Regions from separate parts of the Acidovorax carolinensis genome, predicted to be linked through region 2. Evidence: predicted binding sites of a transcription regulator. Region 2 holds the regulator's gene; the other holds the start of a gene.
The links. The regulator FNR, encoded in region 2, switches genes on or off when oxygen is low (the NO sensors DNR and NnrR bind a similar motif). The targets are predictions, from matches to a motif close to TTGATNNNNATCAA.

Region 1: CBP34_RS10895 (OmpW/AlkL family protein) is a predicted target of FNR. The motif match lies at 4,806-4,819, and genes of this name have one in related genera.

Annotation. Positions count from the first base shown of each region.
Region 1 covers NZ_CP021361.1:2,340,972-2,347,450, forward strand. Annotated here, with positions in the region: gene CBP34_RS10880 (NYN domain-containing protein) at 110-1,552, shown strand; partial or broken gene egtB (ergothioneine biosynthesis protein EgtB) at 1,604-2,850, opposite strand; gene egtD (L-histidine N(alpha)-methyltransferase) at 2,877-3,794, opposite strand; gene CBP34_RS10895 (OmpW/AlkL family protein) at 4,126-4,734, opposite strand; gene CBP34_RS10900 (DUF808 domain-containing protein) at 4,868-5,857, opposite strand; partial or broken gene CBP34_RS20375 (class I SAM-dependent methyltransferase) at 6,289-6,479, shown strand, end outside.
Region 2 covers NZ_CP021361.1:1,600,906-1,607,384, forward strand. Annotated here, with positions in the region: gene ccoP (cytochrome-c oxidase, cbb3-type subunit III) at 1-412, shown strand, start outside; gene ccoG (cytochrome c oxidase accessory protein CcoG) at 489-1,934, shown strand; gene CBP34_RS07555 (FixH family protein) at 2,001-2,273, shown strand; gene CBP34_RS07560 (hypothetical protein) at 2,333-2,626, shown strand; gene fnr (fumarate/nitrate reduction transcriptional regulator Fnr) at 2,649-3,371, opposite strand; partial or broken gene hemN (oxygen-independent coproporphyrinogen III oxidase) at 3,562-4,943, shown strand; gene CBP34_RS07575 (sulfite exporter TauE/SafE family protein) at 4,974-5,711, shown strand; gene CBP34_RS07580 (HD-GYP domain-containing protein) at 5,898-6,479, shown strand, end outside.

The DNA.
Region 1 (6,479 bases), 740 kb from region 2:
CCATCAACGGCTGGCACGTACCGGCATGCCTGCCCGGCGCCTCGGTCGCGATCGCCATCTGCCGCAGTTTCCGTGTGATGATCCGGCCAGCAACGTGAATGGAAACACCATGGCCTCCCCCACCGACAACATCAGCATGGCACTTTTTTGCGACTTCGAGAATGTCGCACTCGGAGTACGCGACGCCAAGTACGAAAAATTCGATATCAAGCCGGTTCTTGAACGCCTTCTGCTCAAGGGCTCCATTGTGGTCAAGAAAGCCTATTGCGACTGGGACCGCTACAAGGGCTTCAAGGCCACCATGCATGAAGCCAATTTTGAGCTGATCGAAATTCCCCACGTACGCCAGTCGGGCAAGAACTCGGCCGACATCCGCCTGGTGGTGGACGCGCTGGACCTGTGCTACACCAAGTCGCACGTCAATACTTTCGTGATCATCAGCGGCGACTCGGACTTTTCTCCGCTGGTTTCCAAGCTGCGCGAAAACGCCAAGCAGGTGATCGGCGTGGGCGTCAAGCAGTCCACCTCGGACCTGCTGATTGCCAATTGCGACGAATTCATTTTTTACGACGACCTGGTGCGCGAGAGCCAACGCGCGCAAGCCCGGCGCCAGCCAGCCGATGCGCCACCCCAGGCCCGGCGCTCGCCCGAGGAAGAGCGCAACCGCAAGGAGGCGCAGGAGTCGCGCCGCACCCAGGGCATCGAGCTGGCCGTGGAGACCTTTGATGCATTGGTCTCCGAGCGCGGCGACAGCGGCAAGATCTGGGCTTCTGTGCTCAAGGAAGCGATCAAGCGCCGCAAGCCCGATTTCAGCGAAACCTATTACGGCTTCCGGGCCTTTGGCAACCTGCTGGAAGAAGCCCAGGAGCGCGGCCTGCTGGAGTTTGGCCGCGACGAAAAATCGGGCGCCTACGTGTTTCGCAGCCACGGCATTGGCGGCGGCGCTGCCCCTGTGCGGCCCGAAGCGACGGCCGACCGGCCCGCCACCAGCTACTTCCGGCACGACGCCCCCCAATCCGGCAGAGAACCCGGTGCTGACAGCCATGGGCCGCGCCAGCGGGGACGCGGCGGCCGGTCCCGGTACGCATCGGAATCCGTTCCACGCGAACTGCCGCCAACCGTGCAGACCAGCGCGGAGGATCTCGCGAACGACGACGTACCCGTCAACGAACCGCATCGCGGCAACGACGCCCACCACGGCTTGCACGAACCGGTCGATGCGCCGCAGGAAAGGCCGATGGGCAGCTATTTCCGGCAGCAACCCCCTGCCGCAGAGCCGCCTGCCGAGATGACAGAACCCGCGCCCCCTGCCGAGCCGCAACCCGCGGCTGCGCGCGGCCGTGGCCGCAGCCGCAAGGCGGTGTCGTCACCCGTCGAAGTGGTCGCACCACCCGCAGCCCGCCAGGCGAAGACAATGCCGCAAGCGTCCGCCGACGCCGCCAGCGCGTTACCAGTGGCTGCCGCCGAAACGGATGTGGAGCAACCCAAAAAAGCCCCAGCCCGGCCACGCCGAGCCCGCAGCAAGCCCGCGACAGACACCGGGGCCCAATGAAGCCGCCCCGCGCGGTGCAGGCCCTCGGCGCCTGCCGCGCGTGAACGGGCCTCAGCCCAGGTCCTTCGCCAGCCGCACGCCCGCAAACTGCCAGCGCGCCGTGGCCGGGAAAAAATTGCGGTAGCTGGCGCGCGCATGGCCGGGTGGCGTGGCGCACGAGCCACCCCGCAGCACATACTGGTTCACCATGAACTTGCCGTTGTATTCGCCCACAGCGCCCTCTGCCACCCGAAAACCGGGGTATGGCGCGTAGCTCGACTGCGTCCATTGCCACACCTCGCCCGCGAGCTGCTCCAGACCGACACCCAGGGCTGCGCGGGGGTGCAGGATGTCGCTTCGGGCCTCGCCGCCTGCGGTGCCTGAGAACAAGGGTGCTGCCGCATGCTCCCACTCGGCCTCGGTGGGCAGACGCGCCCCGCCCAGCGTGCATAAGCGTCCACCTCGAAATACGACAGGTGCACCACGGGCTGCTCGGCCTGCAGGGGGCGCAGCCCGGCGAGGCTGAACTCGTGCCAGGCAGAAGCGACACGCTGCCAGTACAGGGGCTGCTCCAGCGCTTGGGTAGCGCGCCAGTCCCAGCCTTCGGCCAGCCAGTGGGCCGGATTGCGGTAGCCACCATCGTCCACAAAGGCGGCAAACTCGGCATTGGTGACGAGGCGCGACGCCAGCGCATAGGGCTGTAGATACACCCGGTGGCGGGGGCGCTCGTTGTCAAACGCAAAGCCAGCGCCCGCATGGCCCATCTCGCAAAGCCCACCGGCAAACGCATGCCAGACCAGTGGCTGTGCAGCTTCACGTTCGGCGGCCGCGGGCTGGGCCGGGTGGTAGGCGGGATGCATCGGATTGCACGACAGCAGGTGCTTGATGTCGGTCAGCAGCAGCTCCTGGTGCTGCTGCTCGTGCTGCAGGCCCAACTCCACCAGCGCGCACGGCGCCGCGTCGTGCACCAGCGTGGGCAGCAGGCGCACCATGCGCGCATCCACATCGGCCCGGTAGGCCAGCACCTCGGCCAACGCGGGGCGGGTGAGCAGGCCGCGCTGCGGCCGTGGGTGCCGGGCGCCCACGCCGTGGTAATACGAGTTGAACAAGACACGGAACGCCGGATGAAACGGCGCAAATCCGGTCTCGTGCGCCTCCAGCACAAAGGTTTCAAAAAACCAGGTGGTGTGGGCCAGATGCCATTTGGCCGGGCTCGCGTCGGGCATGGACTGGGCGGTGCAGTCTTCGGGTGACAGGGGCGCGGCCAGGCCCGTGGTGTGGCGGCGAATGTCGAGGTAGCGGGAAAGCAGGGAATTCATGAGCAGACAGCACTCCAGCAGATGGTTCAAGGACGGGCGTGCAGAACGGCAAACCAGCCCCGCTCGTCCGTCCAGGCCTGCGCACGGGAAAATCCAGCCTGGGCCAGCATGGTGGTGAACACCGCAAGGGGGTATTTGTAGCTGTTTTCCGTGTGAATGCGCTCACCCGCCGCAAAGTGGCGCTCGCCGCCCGGCCAGCGCACGCGGATGGGTGCGCTGGCCTCCAGGTGCATCTCGATGCGCGAATCCTCCTGGTTGAAAAAGGCGCGATGGCCCCACTGTTCTTCCACAAAGTCGCTGCCAATCAGGTGGTTGATGTGCGTGAGCACATTGCGGTTGAAGGCCGCTGTCACCCCGGCTGCGTCGTCATAGGCAGCCTCCAGCACCGCCACATCCTTGGGCAGATCGATGCCGATCAGCAAGCCTCCGTCGCTGTCGACCAGGGCGCGCATGTGGCGCAACAGGTCGAGCGCGTGGGGCGGATCAAAGTTGCCGATGGACGAGCCCGGATAGAACACCAGGCGCTGGGCCCGGGGAATGTCAGCGGGCAACGCAAGGCCCTGGGTCATGTCGCCGCCGACCGCCCGCGCGTCCAGGCCGGGTATGTCCGCGCGCAGCCGCCGCACAGCCTCGTGCAAATAGTCGACCGAAATATCCACCCCCACAAAGCAGGCAGGGCGCACCCGGTGGCACAGCGCGCGGGCCTTTTCACAACTGCCTGCGCCCAGTTCGATCACGGTGCGGACCGGGCCCAGCTGGTGGGCCATGTCGGCCGCATGCGCCTGCATCAGGGCGTTCTCGGTGCGCGTGGGGTAGTACTCGGGCAGCCGGGTGATGGCATCAAACAGTTGCGAGCCACGCTGATCGTAAAAATATTTGGGTGAAATGCGCGCAGGGCGCTGGTTCAGGCCGTCGATGATGTCGCTATGGCAGGTGGGGGGCATGGCGGTGGGCGTCGGGCTGCAGGAAGGAAACGATGCCACAGGCTACCCCACTGCGCTCACCCTGGGTGACAGCGTGCAACCACGGGCAGTGCAGGAATGCACCGACACGGTATTGCACCGGCCGATTTCTACCGCGATAGCTCTCCAGCTATTTCATAGTTTTTTTGACTTCAGACCAATACCATCAAGCGCTAATAGCTATCATTTAAATAGCAACTCTTCAACCGCTCCCAGCGCTTAAGTGAAGTCACAAAAAAAAGGCCAGCGCAAGCGCCAGCCCATTCCACCTTGGAGTCTTTGTTCAAGGCGCCGCTCGCGCAGCGCCTTGGCGTCAGAAGCGCCAGCCGAGGCCAACGCCTGCCAGCACGGGGTCCACCTTGAAGGTGCCAACCTTGGTGCCGCCAGAGAACACGTCGGTCTTGATGTAAACCTTCTTGACGTCGAAGTTCAGCGACAGGTTCTTGGTCAGCGGAATGTCCACGCCGATCTGCAGCGCAGCGCCAAAGCTGTTCTTGTCAATGCTGGGGTTCAGCGCGGCGGCTACTGCGGGGTCAAAGCGCACGCTGGAAAAGCGCGTGTAGTTGACACCGGCGCCCACGTAAGGCTTGAAGCCGGGGGCGTCAAAGTGGTATTGCAGCAGCAACGAGGGTGGCAGGTGCTTGAGGCTGCCAATGTTGGTGCCGTTGGAACGCACGTCGTGCTTTTGCGGCACCGTGAGGACCAGTTCGGCGGCGACGTTCTTGTTGAAGAAGTACGTGATGTCAACTTCAGGAATCGTCTTGTTGTTGACCGACAGGCCCAGGCCCGTGCTGTCCTTGTTGGCGCTGTCCAGATGGAGGGCACGCACGCGCACCAGCCAAGGGCTCTCGGCTTGCTGCGCAAAGGCAGCGCCAGAGGTCATTGCACACAGAACGGCGACAGCCAGCAGATTTTTTTTCATACAGAACTCGATGCGGTTGAACGGGGACGACCCCCGTACCGCCATTGAGCCTGTTAGCAAAATGGTCAACCTTGCCTCAGGTCAAACTCTTAGTAGTTACCCCAAAGTGTGTTGCCCGGCGCTCACCCAGGTATCAATGTGCCGTGCCGCCCTTGCGCAGCCGGGTCAGCAAGGTCACAACCGCCAGCACCAGGCTACCGGCCACAATGCCGATTACTGCGTTCAGCAGGTTGGGAACCAGCACCGCCCACAGACCGCCAACTGGCCACTGGGCGGCCACCGCGCCCATGCCCTCCACGGCATGGTGCACCGCGGGAACCCCGTGCACCAGGATGCCGCCGCCCACCAGAAACATCGCTGCCGTGCCCGCCACCGAAAGCGCCTTCATCAGCCAGGGCGCGGCGCGCACAATGCCCGCGCCCAGCGCACGGGCTGCGGCGCCGGGCTTCTGGCTGAGCCACAGGCCCAGGTCATCGAGCTTGACGATGCCCGCCACAAAGCCGTAAACACCCAGCGTCATGACCAGCGCAATGCCGACGAGCACGGTTACTTGCTGCACAAAGGGCGCACCCGCCACCGTGCCCAGGGTGATGGCAATGATTTCCGCTGACAGGATGAAATCGGTGCGAACCGCTCCCTTGATCTTGTCCTTCTCAAAAGCCACCAAGTCCACGGCCGGATTGGCGTTGGCCTTGGCATGGCTTTCGTGCGCGGCCTCGTCCTGGTGGGGGCTGTGCAGAAACTTGTGGGCCAATTTTTCAAAACCCTCGTAGCACAGGAAGGCGCCCCCCACCATGAGCAGCGGCGTCACCGCCCAGGGCGCAAAGGCGCTGATGAGCAGCGCCGCCGGCACCAGAATGGCCTTGTTCACCAGCGAACCCTTGGCCACGGCCCAGACCACCGGAATTTCCCGGTCGGCACGCACGCCCGTGACCTGCTGGGCATTCAGCGCCAGATCGTCACCCAGCACGCCCGCCGTCTTTTGGGCTGCCACCTTGGTCATGACCGACACGTCATCGGCCATGGCAGCGCTCTTCTTGGCAGCCACCTTGGTCATGAGGGCTACATCGTCGAGAACGGTCGCAATGTCGTCCAACAATGCGAGGAGGCTGCCAGCGGCCATGGAAATTCCTTGGTGAAACGGGGGAAAACGGGCGAATGCGGGTGTACTGCAACGGTCAGATCCGCAGCGTGGCCTGCACTATAGCAACGCACCATGGCAGCCCATGCAGCACGTCGCCCGATGCCCCCTGTCAGGCGCCCGCCCCCGTGGGGGAACATGCAGGCACCTGAGGGCGCATACTCGACGGCTCTCACCCAACACTTCGGGGTCCCCTGACATGGGCTTCGCGCCCCACCATGCCAGGCTATCTCACCAAACAGGAAAGCGTCCCGATTGCGGGCGTGGACAACCTGCTGATCCGTTCGCTGCGCGACCGCCAGCAATTCTTTGACCCTCTGGGCGTGGCAGAACGCCTGGGCATCTCGTCTGCGGCCTGGCCAATATTTGGCCTGTTGTGGCCTTCGGGCGCCCAGCTGGCGGCGCGCATGGCCATGCGCCCCTTGCGCACGAACGAGCGGGTGCTGGAGATCGGCTGTGGCCTGGGGCTGGCCAGCCTGGTTTGCCACCGGCGCGGCATCGATATAACGGCCAGCGACTGCCACCCGCTGGCCAGTCCCTTCCTGCTGGAAAACCTGCGGCTCAACGCCCTGCCCCCGATGAAATACCGCACGGGGCAGTGGGG
Region 2 (6,479 bases):
CGGCACCCCCGAGAAAATCCGCGAAACGCTGGAAAAGGGGCGCATCGGCAACATGCCTCCCATGGCTGCCGCAGTGGGTTCGCCGGAAGATGTGCGCAATCTGTCGCATTACGTGCTGAGCCTGTCGGGCAGTCCGCATGATTCTTTGCGGGCATCGCTGGGCAAGTCCAAGTTCGTCTCATGCGCCGCCTGCCACGGCATGGACGGCAAGGGCAACCAGGCGCTGGGCGCGCCCAACCTCACGGACGACATCTGGTTGCACGGTTGGGGCGAAGCGGCCATTACCGCCATGATCAACAATGGCAAGGTGAACCAGATGCCTGCGCAAGCCGACAAGTTGACCGACGCGCAGATCGGCGTGTTGGCATCGTATGTATGGGGCTTGTCCAACAAGCCCGTAGCAGCCCGCTGAAATCGGGGCGACCCTGCCGCATCCCGCTGGGGTCGCCCTCTGAAGTGTTCGTTTTTCTGCCTCCACCGCCTGCACCATGACATCATCTGACAGGCCTCCGCGCAAGGTCATCCCCATTGCGGCGGCCACACCCGAGCCATCGGCAGAGGGTGAATTCGTTTCCCTCTACGAAGCGCAAAAGAAGATTTATCCGCGGTCGATCAGCGGGTACTTTGCGCGCTGGCGCTGGGTCATGGTGTTTCTTACGCAGCTCGTTTTTTATGGGTTGCCGTGGCTTGAGTGGGGCCAGCGCCAGATGGTGCTGTTTGATCTGGGTGCCCGCCGGTTTTATATTTTCGGATTGGTTCTGTATCCGCAGGATTTCATCTACCTGACGGGGTTGCTGATTATCTCGGCGCTCTCGCTGTTTCTGTTCACTGCGGTTGCCGGTCGGTTGTGGTGCGGGTTTGCGTGTCCACAGACGGTCTATACCGAGATTTTCATGTGGATAGAGCACAAGATCGAGGGTGATCGCAGTGCGCGTCTGCGACTGGATGCGAGCCCCTGGACGTTTGAAAAGATCCGCAAGAAGTTCTTGAAGCAGGCCGTGTGGGTGGCAGTGGCACTTTGGACCGGTTTTACCTTTGTCGGTTATTTTGTGCCGATTCGGGAGCTGGGTCCTGAGCTGTTGGCTTTTTCCGGCGGCTGGCAGATTTTCTGGGTGTTTTTCTACGGATTCGCCACCTACGGCAATGCCGGCTTCATGCGGGAACAGGTGTGCAAATACATGTGTCCCTACGCCCGTTTCCAGAGCGCAATGTTCGATCGGGACACGCTCATCGTCACCTACGACGAAGCCCGTGGCGAGCCGCGTGGTCCACGAGTCAAGACCGTGGACTACAAGGCCAAGGGCTTGGGCGATTGCATCGATTGCACCTTGTGTGTTCAGGTTTGTCCCGTGGGCATCGACATCCGCAAGGGCCTGCAGTATGAATGCATCGGCTGCGGTCTTTGTGTGGATGCATGCAACACCGTGATGGACAAGATGCATTACCCCAGGGGGTTGATCCGTTATTCGACCCAAAATGGTGTCCTGCATCGCTGGAGTCAGTCGCAAATTTTGCGACATGTCTTGCGTCCTCGCGTGCTCATCTACACCGCGGTTCTGATTGCCTTGTGTGTGGGCATGTTGGCCAGCCTGGCAACACGCACCCCCTTGAAGGTCGATATAGTGCGTGACCGTGCTGCCTTGTCCCGCATTGTTGCGGGCGGTAAGCTCGAAAACGTGTATCGGTTGCAGATCATGAATGCCACAGAGGCTGCGCAGCGCTATCGCATTGCAGCGAGCGGGCTCGATGGCCTTGAAGTGGCATCGGAGCGGGAGATTGAAATTGGTGCCGCAGAATCCCGCTGGGTGGCTGTGCGGCTCCAGATACCCTATGGATCGGCCGCTCCGGGCTCTCACACGATTCATTTCGATATTTCGGCACCGGAAAGCGGTGGCAAAGTTACCGAGAAATCCATTTTCCTGGTGCCACGTTAGGTGAAGGTCGCTTAATGGCTCCAGGGCGTCTTGCGAACTGTATTGCTGACAAGCTGAGAAATTTTTATGTCATCCAGCCCCGTTGTTACTCCTAAATCGCAGCCCTGGTGGAGATTTGGTCATGTCTGGCTGGTGATTGCCGGGCCGGTCATTGTGGTGATCGCCGGCTTTGTCACGCTGTGGCTGGCTGTCAGTCGGCCTGACCCCGTCGTAGAGGAAGACTATTACCGCAAGGGAATTGAGATCAACCAGACGCTCGCGCAGCCTGAAAAAAGTTTGGCTCCCGCAGTCAAGGCCCGTAACCACGCGGCGACACCTGCTGGGGATCAACCTCGCTGAGCTTTGATGCTAGCCTGGTGTAGGCAAATCCCCTCAGCAAAACCTTAGGAGACAACACAATGTGGACGCAACGCCTGATGTGGATTGCATGGCCTGCCTTTTTGGTAGCAGGCGTTCTGGAAATGCTGGTTTTCGCCATGGTGGATCCGCAGGATCTGCATTGGTTTGGTCAGCCGTTGACGCTGTCGCGCCAGGGCGTTTATACCCTTGCGTTCTTTGTTTTCTGGATCATTACCATGGTTGCCAGCGCGCTGACGACCCTGCTGTCTATGTCACCCTTTGAACTCAACCGCTGCCCTGTGGCCCCGCAGGCACGCCCGGATGATTGTCACAAGGCTTCATCGTGCCCCTAAGAGGCACATTTCTGTATGACGATCAGTGGCAGGCCTGCTGATTGTTAACGATGCGCTTGAGGGCCTCGGTATCCAGAATGCGGACATGGCGCTGTTTCACTTCCACGGTGCCTTCTTCCACAAATTTCGAGAACGTGCGGCTCACGGTTTCCAGTTTGAGTCCCAGGTAACTGCCAATTTCTTCCCGCGTCATCCGCAATACCAGTTCGGATTGCGAGAACCCACGGGCGTGCAGGCGTTGCACCAGATTGAGAAGGAACGCCGCAAGACGCTCTTCGGCGCGCATGCTGCCGAGCAAAAGCATTACACCGTGCTCGCGAACGATTTCGCGGCTCATGATCTTGTGAACATGGTGCTGCAGGGCGTTGACTTCGCGCGACAGTTCTTCGATGCGATCAAAGGGCATGACGCACACTTCGGCGTCTTCGAGGGCGATGGCGTCGCAGGTATGGTGATCGTTGACGATGCCGTCGAGCCCAATAATCTCACCGGCCATCTGAAAACCCGTGACCTGGTCACGCCCATCTTCCGTGGCGACGCAGGTCTTGAAAAATCCTGTGCGAATGGCATAGAGAGAAGTGAATGACTCTCCATTGCGAAAGAGGGTACCGCCACGCTTGATCTTTCGTCGCACGGCCACGATGTCGTCAATGCGTTGCAACTGCTGTTCGTTCAAACCTACGGGCATGCACAGTTCTCGCAGGTTGCAGTTGGAACAGGCGACTTTGATGGTTTGCGGATTCATGGACACTGGAACCTGGTTGGGCCGGGATAATTGGCTGATATCTGTTGGGACGCAATTGTCCCGCGCTGCGCGCCCGGCGGCTGATATGAATCAAATTGTCACCGCTGCGTCCCTTCATGTTCTTGATTAAAGTCAAGGACGTCGGTCGAAGGGTACGGCACAGTATCAATGCACGCAAGGATATTTTCCCATGACCGCTGTTTCACCAGAACTTCTGCGCCGTTTTGACGTGCCAGGACCTCGTTATACCTCCTATCCCACCGCAGATCGGTTTGTGGAGGCGTTTGGGCAAGAGGACTATGTGCTGGCGCTCTCGCAGCGCCGGGTGGGTACCACGGCCATGGCGCTGCCGCTGTCCCTGTACGTCCACATTCCGTTTTGCGAATCGCTGTGTTACTACTGCGCTTGCAACAAGATCATCACCAAGCACCATGACCGTGCCGATGTGTATTTGCGCTATCTGAGCCGCGAAATTGATCTGTACACGGCCCACTGTGGCACCGGGCAGGTAGTCAGTCAGCTTCACTTGGGCGGGGGCACGCCAACCTTTCTGTCGGATGACGGCCTGCGGCAGCTCATGGCAACGCTGCGTCGCAGCTTCTCGCTTGCTCCGGGCGGCGAATACTCCATTGAGGTCGATCCCCGCACAGTCACTGCCGATCGCTTGGCAGTGCTGGCTGAGCTGGGTTTCAACCGGCTGAGCTTCGGCGTGCAGGATTTCGATACCGAGGTGCAGAAGGCGGTGCACCGTATCCAGCCGGCAGATCAGGTGTTTGCGCTGGTGGAGGCATCCCGCGCCCTGGGCTTTGAGTCCGTCAACGTGGACCTGATCTACGGGCTGCCACGCCAGACGCCCGAGTCGTTTGACCGTACATTGGCACAGGTGGTGCAATTGCGCCCCGACCGGATTGCCTTGTACGCCTATGCCCATCTACCCGATCGTTTCAAGCCGCAGCGGCGCATCATATCGACTGAGTTGCCTGCAGCGTCTGCCAAGGTGACCATGCTGTCGCGCTCGCTGGACGCATTCATGGACGCGGGTATGTCTATGTGGGCATGGACCACTTTGCCCTGCCCACCGATGCTTTGGCTGTTGCCAAACGGCAGGGGCGACTGCATCGCAACTTTCAGGGCTACAGCACCCAGCCCGATTGCGATCTCATTGGCCTGGGCGTGTCAGCCATCGGCAGGGTGGGTGCCACCTACAGTCAGAACGCCAAGTCGCTGGAGGAGTACTACGACCACCTGGACCAGGGGCGCTTGCCCGTGGTGCGAGGATTGGCCCTGAACCGTGACGATCTGGTGCGCAGGGCTGTCATCATGGCGCTCATGTGCCAGGGCGAATTGCAGTTTGAACCCCTCGATCAGGCGTGGCTCATTGATTTTCGGAAGTATTTCGCTCCCGAACTGGAGCAGTTGGAGACCATGGCCGAGCAAGGGCTTGTCGTGTTGAGTGCCGAGGGCGTCAAGGTGACCTCCATGGGCTGGTTTTTTGTGCGCGGCATCGCGATGGTGTTTGACCGCTATCTGCAGGCTGACCGCAATCGGGCGAGGTTTTCGCGCATCATCTAGGGTGACCATTCCAACGGAGTATCAGGTTTCATGCTTGCGCCCCTCGCCGTAACGGCCTTGCTCATGGGGCTCGCCGGTGGGCCTCATTGCTTGGCCATGTGCTCTGCACCTTGCGGTGCGCTCGTGGGTCAAGCGACGACCTGTTCGACCACAGGTGATGCCAGCAACACCACCTCTCGGCCGGTACTGTGGCGTCCCCAGGGTGGGGTGCCGCGCCGGTTGCTTGCGTTCCACGTCGGGCGGCTGTCGGGCTATGCCGGGGCGGGCGCCCTTGCGGCGTTAGCCATGGACAGTCTGGCTTGGCTGACGCAGCAAACCATGGCCCTGAGTCCGGTATGGACCCTGATGCATGTCGCGGTCATGGCCTGGGGGTTGATGATGATGGTGCAGGCGCGCCAGCCTGCCTGGGTGGAGCAGGCCGGTCGCACGGCCTGGCGCCGTGTGCAACCCCTTGTCCGTGCACCGGGCGGGCTGATGGTGGCGGGAGCGCTTTGGGCGCTCATGCCCTGCGGATTGCTTTACTCTGCGTTACTGGTTGCAGCGCTCAGTGGGGGCGCGCTTCAGGGCGCTGCCACCATGGCGCTGTTTGGTGTGGGCAGTGGCCTGTGGCTGGTGGGCGGCCCTTGGGTGTGGGGCAAGTTGCGTTCACACCTCAATGCCGCGCGGGTCAATTGGGGAACGCGGCTGGCGGGCGCATTGTTGGTGGGGGTGGCAGGCTGGGCTTTGTGGATGGACCTGGTCTATAAGCCCTCGCTCTGGTGCCGGTAGTCGATAGTCTCCGGGCTCGAGCGGGTAGCTCTGGGCAGCAGCCTCAGGTACTTTTGACGGTTCTGTGTCGCAGAGTTGCCCGACGCTGCAGCTTTTTGGCTGCGAAGCGCGCGCTGGATGGCGAAATGGCGATAATTGCTGTAACTGTTGGTGGAATTCATATCACCATGTTTCGCCCCCTGTGTCGTGAATTCTTCGCTCCTCATTGATATCAGCCAGCTTCGTGTCGGCATGTACGTTCAGCTCGATTTGGGCTGGATGCGTCACCCGTTCCCGGTGAGCAGCTTTCGCATCGTGTCCGCAGACCAGATCGCCACCCTCAGGGAGCTGGGTCTCAAAGAGGTGCGTTACTTCCCCAAAAAAAGCGATCCTGAACTGTTTGCGCCGGATGCGGTCCCCGGCGACGCGCCCGACACCCTTGCTGCGGAATTGGGCGCAGACGCAGTGACCGTGGTTTCTGCTGACGAGGATTCCATCGCGGACCAGAACCGTGCCCACCTGCAGCTGCAGAACCGGGTGCTGGCCGCGTGCAACCAGCGCTTCGGCGAAGCCACCCGGCAATACCAGGCGGTGGAGCGTGCGGTCGCAGAGCAGCCCGGCTTGGCTCGCACCCAGTGCGAGGCGGTGGTGTCGGATTGCCTGAGGGAGTTGCTCGCGAACGGCGACTCCGTGATCCGTCTCCTGTCAGAGGGCGTGGGCGAGAGCAGCGCACTGCATCCGGTCAACGTGATGGTCATCAGCCTCTTGCTGGGCAAGGCGCTGGGCATG